DNA from 3 places in the Pantoea sp. sgz302252 genome. Region 2 is predicted to be linked to each of the others. Evidence: predicted binding sites of a transcription regulator. Region 2 holds the regulator's gene; each other region holds the start of a gene.
What was found. Region 2 encodes Fur, which represses iron uptake genes when iron is present. Its sites were predicted from a motif close to ATAATAATGAGAACNACTATCAA; they were not measured.
Positions count from the first base shown of each region.

Region 1: ACLW56_RS06145 (Nramp family divalent metal transporter) is a predicted target of Fur. The motif match lies at 2,019-2,041, and genes of this name have one in related genera.
Region 3: sodA (superoxide dismutase [Mn]) is a predicted target of Fur. The motif match lies at 1,957-1,979, and genes of this name have one in related genera.

Region 1 is NZ_JBLFJW010000006.1:7,438-11,727, reverse strand. Features, by position in the region: gene ACLW56_RS06155 (EAL domain-containing protein) at 1-487, shown strand, start outside; gene ACLW56_RS06150 (NupC/NupG family nucleoside CNT transporter) at 534-1,736, opposite strand; gene ACLW56_RS06145 (Nramp family divalent metal transporter) at 2,082-3,320, shown strand; gene ACLW56_RS06140 (DUF2502 domain-containing protein) at 3,439-3,789, opposite strand; gene mgrA (L-glyceraldehyde 3-phosphate reductase) at 3,913-4,290, opposite strand, start outside.
Region 2 is NZ_JBLFJW010000035.1:54,681-58,970, reverse strand. Features, by position in the region: gene ACLW56_RS21240 (hypothetical protein) at 1-471, shown strand, start outside; gene ACLW56_RS21235 (hypothetical protein) at 557-1,462, shown strand; gene fur (ferric iron uptake transcriptional regulator) at 1,589-2,041, opposite strand; gene fldA (flavodoxin FldA) at 2,355-2,885, opposite strand; gene ybfE (LexA regulated protein) at 3,035-3,328, opposite strand; gene ybfF (esterase) at 3,460-4,224, opposite strand.
Region 3 is NZ_JBLFJW010000015.1:64,139-68,428, forward strand. Features, by position in the region: gene rhaR (HTH-type transcriptional activator RhaR) at 1-730, shown strand, start outside; gene rhaT (L-rhamnose/proton symporter RhaT) at 731-1,765, opposite strand; gene sodA (superoxide dismutase [Mn]) at 2,053-2,673, shown strand; gene kdgT (2-keto-3-deoxygluconate transporter) at 2,942-3,925, shown strand; gene yiiM (6-hydroxyaminopurine reductase) at 4,124-4,290, shown strand, end outside.

The DNA.
Region 1 (4,290 bases), on a different contig from region 2:
CGGCGAGCATTTTTCTGTGAACCTGATGCCGTTCACGCTGATGCAAAAAGAGAGTGCCAACAAGATTATCGATCTCTTCGACCAATACGCCATTTCGCCGAAAAATGTGACTATCGAGATAACCGAGCAGCAGGCGTTTGCGGGGTCTGAAAACAGCGTGCTGAACATTCAGCGTCTGCGGGAATTTGGTTGCCAGATAGCGATTGATGATTTTGGCACGGGCTACGCGAACTACGAGCGGCTGAAGCGCCTTGAGGCGGATATCGTTAAAATCGACGGCAGTTTCGTGCGTAACATCACCACGGACGTGGTGGATGAAATGATCGTCAAATCGATATGCGAACTGGCGAAGGTCAAGAATTTCACTCTGGTAGCAGAGTATGTCGAAACGGAAGCGCAGCGCGAGTTGTTGTACCGGCTCGGGGTGGATTATCTGCAAGGCTATTTGATTGGTATACCTCGCCCGCTCAGTGAGCTGGTAAAATAAAAAAAGCCGGGAGCTATTCACTCCCGGCTTTTCACCTCTGCCTGGCTTACAGAACCAGTGCGGCGATAGACGCTGAAAGCACGCTCACCAGCGTAGAACCGTAGACCAGCTTCAGGCCGAAGCGAGAAACCACGTTGCCTTGTTCTTCGTTCAGACCTTTAATCGCACCGGCGATGATACCGATGGAAGAGAAGTTGGCGAAGGACACCAGGAAGATGGACAGAATGCCTTCTGCGCGCGGGGAAAGCGTGCTGGCGATTTTCTGCAGATCCATCATCGCAACGAATTCGTTGGAGACCATTTTGGTGGCCATGATACTGCCGACCTGCAGCGCTTCAGCGGCAGGAACACCCATCACCCAGGCCACTGGCCAGAAGATGTAGCCCAGAATCCCCTGGAAGGAGATGCTGTGGCCGAACCAGCCGGTCACGGTCGCGAACAGGGCATTCAGGGCCGCGATCAGCGCGATGAAGCCGATCAGCATTGCTGAGACGATAATTGCCACTTTAAAGCCTGCCAGGATGTATTCACCCAGCATTTCAAAGAAGCTCTGACCTTCGTGCAGATTAGACATCTGCAGGTTCTCTTCGCTCTGCTCAACGCGATACGGGTTAATGATGGACAGAACGATAAAGGTGCTGAACATGTTCAGAACCAGCGCCGCAACCACATATTTCGGGTCCAGCATCGTCATGTAAGCACCGACGATAGACATCGACACGGTAGACATCGCCGTCGCCGCCATGGTGTACATGCGGTTGCGGGACATCTTGCCGAGAATATCTTTGTAGGCGATGAAGTTTTCAGACTGACCGAGGATCAGGGAGCTTACCGCGTTGAATGACTCCAGTTTACCCATACCGTTGACTTTGGAGAGCACGGTACCGATAGCACGGATAACAATCGGCAGAATACGGATATGTTGCAGAATACCAATCAGTGCAGAGATGAACACGATAGGGCAAAGCACTTTCAGGAAGAAGAATGCCAGACCTTCATCGTTCATTTTACCGAAGACGAAATTTGTCCCTTCATTGGCGAAACCGAGAAGTTTTTCGAACATCTCGGAGAATCCTTTCACAAATCCGAGGCCGATATCTGAGTTCAGGAAGAACCAGGCCAGCAGGACTTCAATGACAAGTAGTTGAACAACATAGCGAATGCGAATCTGTTTACGGTTATGGCTGACCAGCAACGCCAGAATCGCAACCACCGCAAGCGCGAGGACAAAGTGTAGAACGCGGTCCATATTTGCTCCAAATATGAGGCAGGTTAAGTTTCCGTGCACATTCTATGCAACAAGGTGAAAGAAAACGAGATCTGTGCCGCACTATAGTTAGAACCTGTGAGCAATCTCAAAAAAGGTGATCCATCAGACATTTCCGTTATGTTATGTAAAGGTGTTAAAAGTTATCTTTTTGTACTAGTCTGACTAAGGGGCAACCCGGCGCTCCACCTACCCGCAAACATGGCTGGATACGGCTATCGTTTCTGTCTATCAGAGAAATCATTATCACCTCACCAAATGAACTTGATAATCATTCTCATTTTGATAGCATAAAACATAGCAAAGGCTATATTTCAGAGGCAGAAAATGACAAACAGTCGCGTTGAGAGTAGCAGCAGTCGCGCAGCGCACAAGATGCGACTTGCATTAATGGGGCCTGCGTTCATTGCCGCCATCGGGTATATCGATCCGGGCAATTTTGCCACTAATATTCAGGCAGGAGCCAGCTTTGGCTACCAGCTGCTGTGGGTCGTCGTGTGGGCTAACCTGATGGCGATGCTGATTCAGGTTCTCTCCGCCAAACTCGGCATTGCCACGGGCAAAAACCTGGCAGAGCAAATCCGCGATCACTATCCGCGTCCTCTGGTCTGGTTTTACTGGGTTCAGGCAGAAATCATCGCCATGGCGACGGATTTGGCGGAATTTATTGGCGCCGCGATTGGTTTCAAGCTGATTCTGGGGATTTCGCTCCTTCAGGGTGCTGTACTGACCGGGATTGCCACCTTCCTGATCCTGATGCTGCAACGCCGGGGGCAAAAGCCGCTGGAAAAAGTGATTGGCGGGCTGCTGCTGTTTGTCGCTGCGGCCTATATTGTCGAGCTTGTCTTTTCCCAGCCAGCGCTTGCACCGCTTGCGAAAGGGATGGTGCTGCCTTCTCTACCCAATTCTGAGGCGGTTTTCCTCGCCGCCGGGGTGCTGGGCGCCACCATTATGCCGCACGTTATTTATCTCCATTCTTCGCTGACACAGCATTTGCATGACGGTACGCGGCAGGAACGCTATAACGCGACCCGCTGGGATGTGGCGATTGCTATGACCATTGCGGGTTTTGTGAACCTGGCGATGATGGCAACCGCAGCGGCTGCTTTCCATTTCAACGGTCACACCGGCGTGGCCGATCTTGATGAAGCCTATCTGACGCTTGAACCGCTGCTGAATCACGCGGCGGCGACCATTTTCGGCCTGAGCCTGATTGCCGCCGGTCTTTCCTCCACGGTGGTAGGAACGCTTGCCGGACAGGTGGTGATGCAAGGGTTTATCCGCTTCCACATACCGCTGTGGTTCCGCCGGGTTGTGACCATGCTGCCGTCGTTTATTGTGATTCTGATGGGGCTCGACCCAACGCGTATTCTGGTGATGAGCCAGGTCTTGCTGAGCTTCGGGATTGCGTTGGCGCTGGTGCCGCTGCTGCTGTTCACCAGTGATAAAAAGCTGATGGGTGACCTGGTGAACACGCTATGGGTGAAACGGGCGGGTTGGGCAATCGTGGTGCTGGTGGTCACGCTGAATGGCTGGTTGCTGGTGGGCACGTTATTAGGTTTGTAGGGTAATTGCCCGGCGGCGCTGCGCTTGCACGGGCCTACGATGGCTCGATGCCGTTTGTAGGCCCGGTAAGGCGAAGCCGCCACCGGGCACTCGTCACCGGGCAAAAATCGTTGAGGAATTAATGGCGATGTCCGTGCCCATGATCGCCCCGGCCTGGGCCACGACCCCAGCCGCCGCGGTGATCGTCGCGGTCGTTCCAGCCTTCGCGATAGCCGCGCTCATAGGCTTTGCGTTTATCCCAGCCGCGGTGCCAGCCGTTATCATGGCGATGCCAGCGAGCATCACGCCATTCGTAATTGCGACGCCAGTCATCGTGGTCACGCCAGCGACCGCCGTCCCAGTAGTTACCGTAATTATCCTGATCGCCAATCTGTAATTTCACAGATGGCAGCAGGGTGAGTTCGCCTGCATTCGCCACTAGTGGGGCGCTTGCCAGAAGTATCGCAGCCAGAATCAGTGACCTGAACATTTCTCTCTCCTACGTTCGAAGCCTCGGTGGGCCTGTTAACGCAATCTTACGGGGCGTTACAACCCTGTAAGATTGGAGCAACTCCTAAATAACTGGTCACAGCACTTTTTGCTAAAAATGGTGCTAATTTGCGCTATTCAGAATGACATCAATGGCGGCGCACTCCTGCGGCGTAAACTGGCGTTGTTTGAGCATGCCAACGGCGTCATCAAGTTGCGCTGTTTTGCTGGCACCGATCAGCACCGACGTCACTTTGTCGTCACGCAGAACCCAGGCCAGTGCCATTTGCGACAGCTTTTGCCCACGGCTTAACGCGATGTCATTCAACTGGCGAATTTTCGCGATTTTCGCGTCGGTCAGTTGCTCTGGCTTCAGGAACTGACTGCCGCTGGCGGCACGAGAATCTGCTGGAATGCCATTGAGATAGCGGTCGGTCAACTGCCCGCCTGCCAGAGGTGAAAAGGCAATCGAGCCCACGCCTTGTTCTTGCAGTAGGGTGAG
Region 2 (4,290 bases):
TTCATGAAAGAGAGTGTAGACCGTTTGATTCTTATAGCTGAAAAAATAACTGTTGAAGATCCTAATGATATAGAGTCACGTCTTCACGGTAATTTTGTTAACAAAACGGATAGGAATGATGCTTCAGCTAACGTTACGGCCGATCAGACATATCTCTTGAATCCTGTATTTTACAATAGCACGCTGCGTATAAATATATGTCAAAATTTTGTATGCAAGCCGCTTACAGGAAAAAACTCCAGGGTATCTACACTTTGTCATGAACTTTCCCATTTTTATCGAAATGGTGCACAAGGTGAATATGGAGGGATGGGTACCGATGATATGCCAACTAAGGGAGGTTTTAATAATAATAAATCCTATGTGAAAAATGCTGATGCATTAAAAATTGAGCACAGTCAGTATGTGTTTAAAAATGCATATAATGTTGAAAGATATTTTGAGTTGACATCAGTTAGTGAAGATGTGTAGGGATAGTAGCATTTATAGATAACCGATTGGAAGCGGTATGTTTATCTGGAATGTTTTAATTGATCATTGAATAGTGGGTTGTGCCATGAATAATAATTCATATTTAATAAAAATAACAGCGGCGCTAATGTGTACCCTTCACTTTTCGTGTGCGCTTGCAAGTGAAGATGTTATTCTCCAAAAATACACATATGGATATCCTTATTCCAGTGAAGGACGGCGTAATAAGGCAATGACTGATCCTTTGCCTGGTGCGGATTTAACCCTGGATGGAAAGGTTGGGAAAATATATTCTTACTATAGTTTGAGCGAGGAAGGAAATAGCGTGATGCAAAAAAAGAAACATATTTATGCTCATCTTTTAGTTCAGAATAGAGGTCATGATATTGTTGCTAAGGTTGGTTTTTATAACCGAAGCCATCAGACATATTATATCCATAAAAGTAGGCTTGCTATAGATGATCCGGAGTTTTACCCTTTATATGGTCATGCATTTTCAATAGCTTCGGATGGCGTGAGTTCATATTACCTTGGTCATCGATGGCATTTTGATGATGAGGTTAATGAAAGTAGAGATGGATGGGAGGAAATTCCAGCAAGAAAAATTTATTCATTTACAATTAAATTGAACGCTGCATATGCATTCTTGCCAGGGAGACATCATTACAATATAGGTTCCTTAGAGTATTCTATCGTCAATAAGCAATGGTTTGTTGATCAGGAAATATACAAAAACCTCTTTTCAATTCTTGCGTTGACTTACTTTGATTGCCAGGTGAAAAAGGATGAACCCTATGTTCTGAAAGTTAATGAGTTGTGTACTTTAGATGATTCTTCTGACATTAGCATAGGAGAGTTTTTATATAATTTAGATTTTCATGGCTTTGATCCCAATAATTATTTTGAGATAAGAACTAATCAGATTGTGATTGACATAGATGGAGATAAGCTAACATCGCCTTATGATGACACTGAGGGTGGTGGTCGATGAAGAGAAAAATATTTAATGCTAAACAAAATATTTATGTAGGTAAGTGAAATGAAAAATATAATAATAAATGGAAAGAAAAACCCACCAGCACATCTCTGCTGGTGGGTTTTATACTACGGATACTGATTATTTATCAGTATCGTCGTGTGCATGTTCATCTTCACGGCAGTCGCCTTCTGCGCAGTGACCGTAAAGATACAAGCTGTGGTTGGTCAGACGAATGCCGTGTTTAGTGGCGATTTCGCGCTGACGCGCTTCAATGGAATCATCACTGAATTCAATCACCTTGCCACAGTCGAGGCAAATCAGGTGATCGTGATGATGTTGTTGTGTCAGTTCGAAAACAGATTTACCGCCTTCGAAATTGTGGCGGGTGACAATGCCGGCGTCGTCGAACTGGTTCAGAACGCGATAAACCGTTGCCAGACCAATTTCTTCGCCCATGTCGATAAGGCGTTTATAGAGGTCTTCCGCACTGACATGGTGATTGTCCGGCTCCTGAAGCACTTCCAGAATTTTTAAACGAGGAAGCGTGACTTTCAGGCCGGCCTTCTTCAATGCGGTATTGTTGTCAGTCATGCGGAATCAGTCCTGTTGCTATACGATACACTTCCTTATCAGGAAGCATTACTAAGAATGAATTCAGGATAATGCGTCTCATTATAGAACTGTCAACCTTAAATGAAAACCGCAATCCCTGAGCAAAGTATGCTTTTCAAAAACGAGGCGTCCGGCAAAGCGAAACCTCAGACCTCGTCAAAACAGTGGACATTGTACAGACATGCGGCCAAAAGTTAAAAATTTGTAGCGATTAATTTGATTGCTTTTAGCTATTAATGTCACACAACCTATCGCTAATACGGCGCAACGCAGGCGCTGCGCCGTCACCCAATCAGGCGTTTTTAATCTCTTCGAGGTGCAGCTCTTCAGAAATCTGCTTAACCCATTTCTCAACACGCTCTGCGGTCAGTTCTGGTTGACGGTCTTCGTCAATCGCCAGACCGACGAAGTGATCGTCATCAGCCAGGCCTTTAGAGGCTTCAAAATGATAGCCCGCCGTTGGCCAGTGGCCGACGATAGTTGCGCCGCGTGGTTCAATGATGTCCCGGATTGTGCCCAGTGCGTCACAGAAGTACTCTGCGTAGTCTTCCTGGTCACCGCAGCCGAACAGCGCGACCAGCTTGCCGTTGAAGTCTACCTCTTCCAGCGTTGGGAAGAAGTCGTCCCAGTCACACTGCGCTTCACCGTAATACCAGGTCGGAATACCCAGCAGCAGAATATCGAACCCTTCGAGATCTTCTTTGCTGCTCTTGGCAATGTCATGCACTTCAGCAACGTCTTTCCCAAGCTGCTTCTGAATCATCTTCGCGATATTTTCGGTATTGCCGGTGTCGCTGCCGAAGAAAATGCCTGTAATTGCCATGAGTAAAATAACCTCTTGAAACGTATTGAAATGGTGGTGGAATGTTGCCCACAGATAAAGGCAATGATAGCAGGAGGTGAAGTGCGCGGAAACAGCAAACGCGCTGGACTGCACTCTCTGCTACATGAAAGTGACGTTTTGCTGGATTTTCAGACAAGTTCCTGGCGATGCAGAGCGGCCAGTTGTTGCATCAACATCTCTTCGATGAGTTCGCTGCGGCTCATGTTTCTGGCGTCAGCCAGTTCATTCAGCGCATCAACGGCGTCGTTATTGAGCTTCAGCTCAACTCGCTTGAGACCTTTACTCTTGTCACGTTTAAGCTGATTACGCTTATTAATGCGTAACTGTTCGTCGCGTGAGAGCGGATTGGTTTTCGGCCTTCCCGGGCGACGCTCATTTGCGAACAAATCTAATGTCGTTCGGTCCGTTTGTTCTTTTGCCATGATTCAGAGTGACTTCGGGGAAACAAGCCGCCGGACGACAGGCCCGGCGCAGATAGCGCGCAATCATACATCAGCGAACCCCACACGCCAACGCCGTGAGCCACATTGGCGTGCGGTCGCTCGCATTTTAATCATTCAGCCAGATATCGGCGAATGGCGCGGAGCACAGCGTCCGGTTTTTCGGCATGCACCCAGTGTCCTGCGCCTGCAATAATATGCGCTCGGGCTTGCGGGAACTGAGAGAGCAAATCATCGCGATACTCTGGCGTGACGTACGGTGAGTTTCCGCCAGGAATGAACAGGGCAGGGTGATCCCACGCAGGAACAGTCTGCCAGCCAACAATATTGGCATACTGATCCCACAAGACGGGCACGTTAAAGCGCCACGCGCCCTCGACAAACGACTTCAGCAGAAACTGAATCACGCCTTCTTCATTAAGATGCTCGCGCATCACTTCAGCGGCTTTTTGACGCGTTGCCACGCCCGCTTCGGTCACGGCGTTAATGGCCGCAAAAATCTCATCGTGACGACGGACGTGATAATCCACGGGGGCGATGTCGATAGCGACCAGCTTATCCACGCGATTCGGCGCTAACGCCGTGAAGGCCATCACCGCTTTTCCGCCCATTGAATGACCCATCAGCGTGGCTTTTTCAATGTTATGGGCATCAAGGGTGTCTAAAAGATCCTGAGCCATCGCGGAATAAGTCATTTCAGATGAACGCTCTGACTGGCCGTGATTGCGCATATCAACTTGCAGGATGTCATGGTCGCTCACGAGGTCTCGGGCGAGGATCCCTAAGTTATCCAGACTCCCAAAAAGGCCGTGTACCAGGACGATGGGAGAATTATTGTGCGGGTTTTGTGCAGTTTGCGCTCGGGTATGTAAATTCATGGCAAAGTTCTTTTTTTCGCTTCGTCGGGTTAGGGTATCATGTTGAACATTCTGCCACCCGGCTGC
Region 3 (4,290 bases), on a different contig from region 2:
GCTGGTTCTGGTGTGGCGCGGCAACGGGCTGCATATTCTGAATGATCGTCCATATCGTATTACTCGCGGCGATCTCTTTTATATCCGTGCGGAAGACAAACACTCCTATGCGTCCGTTAACGATCTGGTTTTGCAGAATATTATCTACTGTCCGGATCGCTTTAACCTGAACCTCGACTGGGCCGCCCATATTCCCGGCCTGAACGGCACGACCTGGGCTCCCCACTGGCGTATTGGCAGCAATGGCATGACACAGGCCCGTCAGGTGATCACCGCCCTGGAACAGGAAGGCTATAAAAGCTGCCCGCATTCCAATGAGATGGCTGAACTGCTGTTTGCCCAACTGGTGGTGATGCTGCGCCGCCATCGTTATGCCACCGACAATCTTGCCGCCACCGAGAGCGAAGCGTTGCTCGATAAATTGCTTACCGCGCTGGCGGGTAGCCTGAATAAACCTTTCATGCTGGATAAATTCTGTGAGCAGCAGGCCTGCAGCGAGCGCACGCTACGTCAGCAGTTCAGGACGCAAACCGGGATGACCATCAACCACTATTTACGCCAGCTGCGAATCTGCCACGCACAGTACCTGTTGCAGCATTCAGAATTGATGATCGGGGAAATTGCGATGCACTGCGGCTTTGAGGACAGTAACTACTTTTCGGTGGTGTTTAATCGGGAAGTGGGGATGACGCCAGGTCAGTGGCGTCATCGTAACAAAACAGCGGCGTAATCAGTTCGCCATGCCCAGGCCGACAATGTTGGCAGCAATGATAATGACCACACAACCGAGGCTCAGCACACCCACCGGACGACGACCTGCCGACTTCCACTCTTTCAGAATCAGCCCAACCAGACCGCCACACAGCACGTAGAAGCTCATGTGCAGCATCCAGCTCATGTAGTCATACTGCGCCGGAATGCTTGCGTGACCCCAGGCGTAGAAGAAGAATTGCAGATACCACATCAGGCCAGCCAGTGCGGAAAACAGGATGTTGCCGATGATCATGCGTTTTGCCAGCGAGAAGTCGGCTTTTGCGGACAGGTTCGACTTGGTTGCCAGGCGAATAAAGCAGAAGCCGAGATTGATAACCGCACCGCCGCCCATGATCACCACATAGCTTGGCAGGGCGACGTACAGGGGATCAACGCCGAGTGCCGCAGCAGCTTCATGCATGGGTTTCGCCGCGTTCATCGCAAAAGACATGCCGGCAGAGAAAATCCCGCACATCACGGCCAGCAGCAGGCCTTTCTTCAGGTTGAATTCTTCCGCCTTGATGCCCATTTTGCGTTCTTTGAGCTGCCCCGCACGGGTCACAATGCCCACGCCAATGACGGCAACCAGCACGCCGAGCAGCGTCATACGACCGCCTTCGGTGCCGACCAGAACGTGAAACTCGCCATTAAGGATTGGCGTCATTAGGGTGCCGACAATCAGCGTGATGCCAATCGCTATCCCAATGCCCATCGACATGCCGAGATAACGCATGGTCAGGCCATAGTTGATATTGCCGATGCCCCACATTGCGCCGAATAAAAAGACCGGCAGCAGAGTGGAGGCGCTGAAAGATCCGTAGTAGGCCCAGAAATCCGGCAGCAGTATGGCGCTGATGGCCCACGGCAGAATAAGCCAGGAGACAATACCGCCAATGGACCACATGGTTTCCCAGGACCAATTTTTGACTTGCTTGAACGGGGCATAGAAACAGGCTGCACTGGCGGCGCCTATCAAATGCCAAAAGATACCCATCGTAATCGCGTGACTCATTTTTTAACCTCAACGTTTTACATCGATGAATCATTCATCTGAGGTGATGAGTGTAAAAATCAGCCACTTGATTAACCTTCAGACCGTTGCCGTGTAACGCCAAGACCTGGCAAAAAGCGCGTGTTCACCTTGAGCGGGCTCACAAAATCAGCCACATAACCAATTGTTATAACCTTATTAAAATTACGGCATTGATAAACATTTTCAATATCATTTAAATAACTATAATGAACCAACTGATTACGCGGCGTTAACACTCGGCCGCCCGATAATAAATGGAGATGAATATGAGTTATACACTGCCATCCCTGCCGTACGCGTACGATGCTCTGGAGCCGCACTTCGACAAGCAGACGATGGAAATCCATCACAGCAAACACCACCAGGCTTACGTGAACAACGCCAATGCTGCGCTGGAAAGCCTGCCAGAATTCGCTAACCTGCCGGTTGAAGAACTGATCACCAAACTGGATCAGCTGCCAGCAGACAAAAAAGGCCCACTGCGTAACAACGCCGGCGGTCACGCTAACCACAGCCTGTTCTGGAAAGGCCTGAAAACCGGGACCACCCTGCAGGGCGACCTGAAAGCGGCTATCGAAAGCACCTTCGGCTCTGTTGAGAAATTCAAAGAAGAGTTCGAAAAAGCGGCGGCAACTCGCTTTGGCTCTGGCTGGGCGTGGCTGGTTCTGAAAGACGGCAAACTGGCTGTCGTTTCTACCGCTAACCAGGATTCCCCGCTGATGGGTGAAGCGATTTCTGGCACCTCCGGTTTCCCAATCCTGGGCCTGGATGTGTGGGAACACGCTTACTACCTGAAATTCCAGAACCGTCGCCCGGACTACATCAAAGCGTTCTGGAACGTGGTCAACTGGGATGAAGCTGCTGCACGTTTCGCGGCGAAAAAATAAGGCGAACTGACGCCTGTCGTTGCCTGCGGGCAAACAAAACCCTGCTGAACTCAGCGGGGTTTTTTTATGCCTGAAGGCCAGGATGTGACAAATATCAAAATTAGAAACATTGATCCCATAAATATGAAATGACGTTTTAATTTGTACGTAAGATCACTGTTCTCATCATTCATAAGGATTATTGTTTGCGCCGACGCTCCTTGAGCGCGATTCGGCGCATGAAAAGCGAAAAAAATAGCAGAAACAATACGTTTTACGGGTGGTGGAAATGCAAATCAAACGTGCAATTGAAAAAATTCCTGGTGGCATGATGTTGGTTCCTCTTTTTCTGGGAGCGTTGTGCCATACCTTCTCACCGGATGCGGGTAAATATTTTGGCTCGTTTACCAACGGGATGATTACCGGTACCGTTCCTGTTCTTGCCGTCTGGTTCTTCTGCATGGGGGCCTCAATAAAACTCAGCGCCACGGGCACGGTTCTGCGTAAATCAGGCACGCTGGTGGTGACTAAAATCGCGGTGGCGTGGGTTGTTGCCGCCATTGCTTCGCGCATTATTCCCGAGCATGGGGTTGAAGCAGGCTTCTTCGCTGGGTTGTCCACGCTGGCGCTGGTGGCGTGTATGGATATGACTAACGGCGGTTTGTACGCCTCCATCATGCAACAGTACGGCACCAAAGAAGAGGCTGGCGCGTTTGTGCTGATGTCGCTGGAGTCAGGCCCGCTGATGACGATGATTATTCTCGGCACGGCAGGGATTGCCTCTTTTGAACCGCATGTGTTTGTAGGCGCCGTGTTACCGTTCCTGGTGGGTTTCCTGTTGGGTAACCTTGACCCGGAACTGCGAGATTTCTTCGGTAAAGCGGTACAAACGCTGATCCCGTTCTTTGCGTTTGCGCTGGGTAACACTATCGATTTGGGCGTCATTGCGCAGACTGGCGTGTTGGGTATTCTGCTTGGCCTGGCAGTGATTGTGGTGACAGGTATTCCGCTGATTATTGCCGATAAGCTGATTGGCGGCGGCGATGGCACTGCCGGGATTGCGGCTTCCAGTTCGGCAGGTGCCGCAGTGGCAACGCCTGTGCTGATAGCCGAAATGGTGCCAGCCTTCAAACCGATGGCGCCGGCAGCGACTTCACTGGTGGCGACATCCGTTATCGTGACGTCGATTCTGGTGCCGATCATTACCTCAATCTGGTCACGTAAAGTGAAATCGGCGGCGATTGGGATTGATGTTCGCCACGCCGTGAAATAACACGGTTGAGATAATGAAAGGGCCTCGAATGAGGCCTTTTTGCTTTAGTGAATTCCAAACAGCTTATCGACCTGCCTTAACTTTTCGGCAGTGAGTACGCCGCCAGCGTGACGTGATATCGGCGTGCAATGCATGTCGCATTTTGCGCAGTTAACGTGCAAAAATAGGGGCTAAAGCGATGGGGCAGGAGAAGGGAAGATGCATTATCCGGTGGAAGTGTTTACAGGGCGAGTCAGCGATTACGAAGGTAGCCGCCCAAGTGCGATTGCGAAATTGCAGGTTGAGGGCGAGCTTGAGCTGACTGAGTTGGGCCTGGTTGGCGATGAACAAGCAGAAAAGAAAATTCACGGTGGCCCGGATCGCGC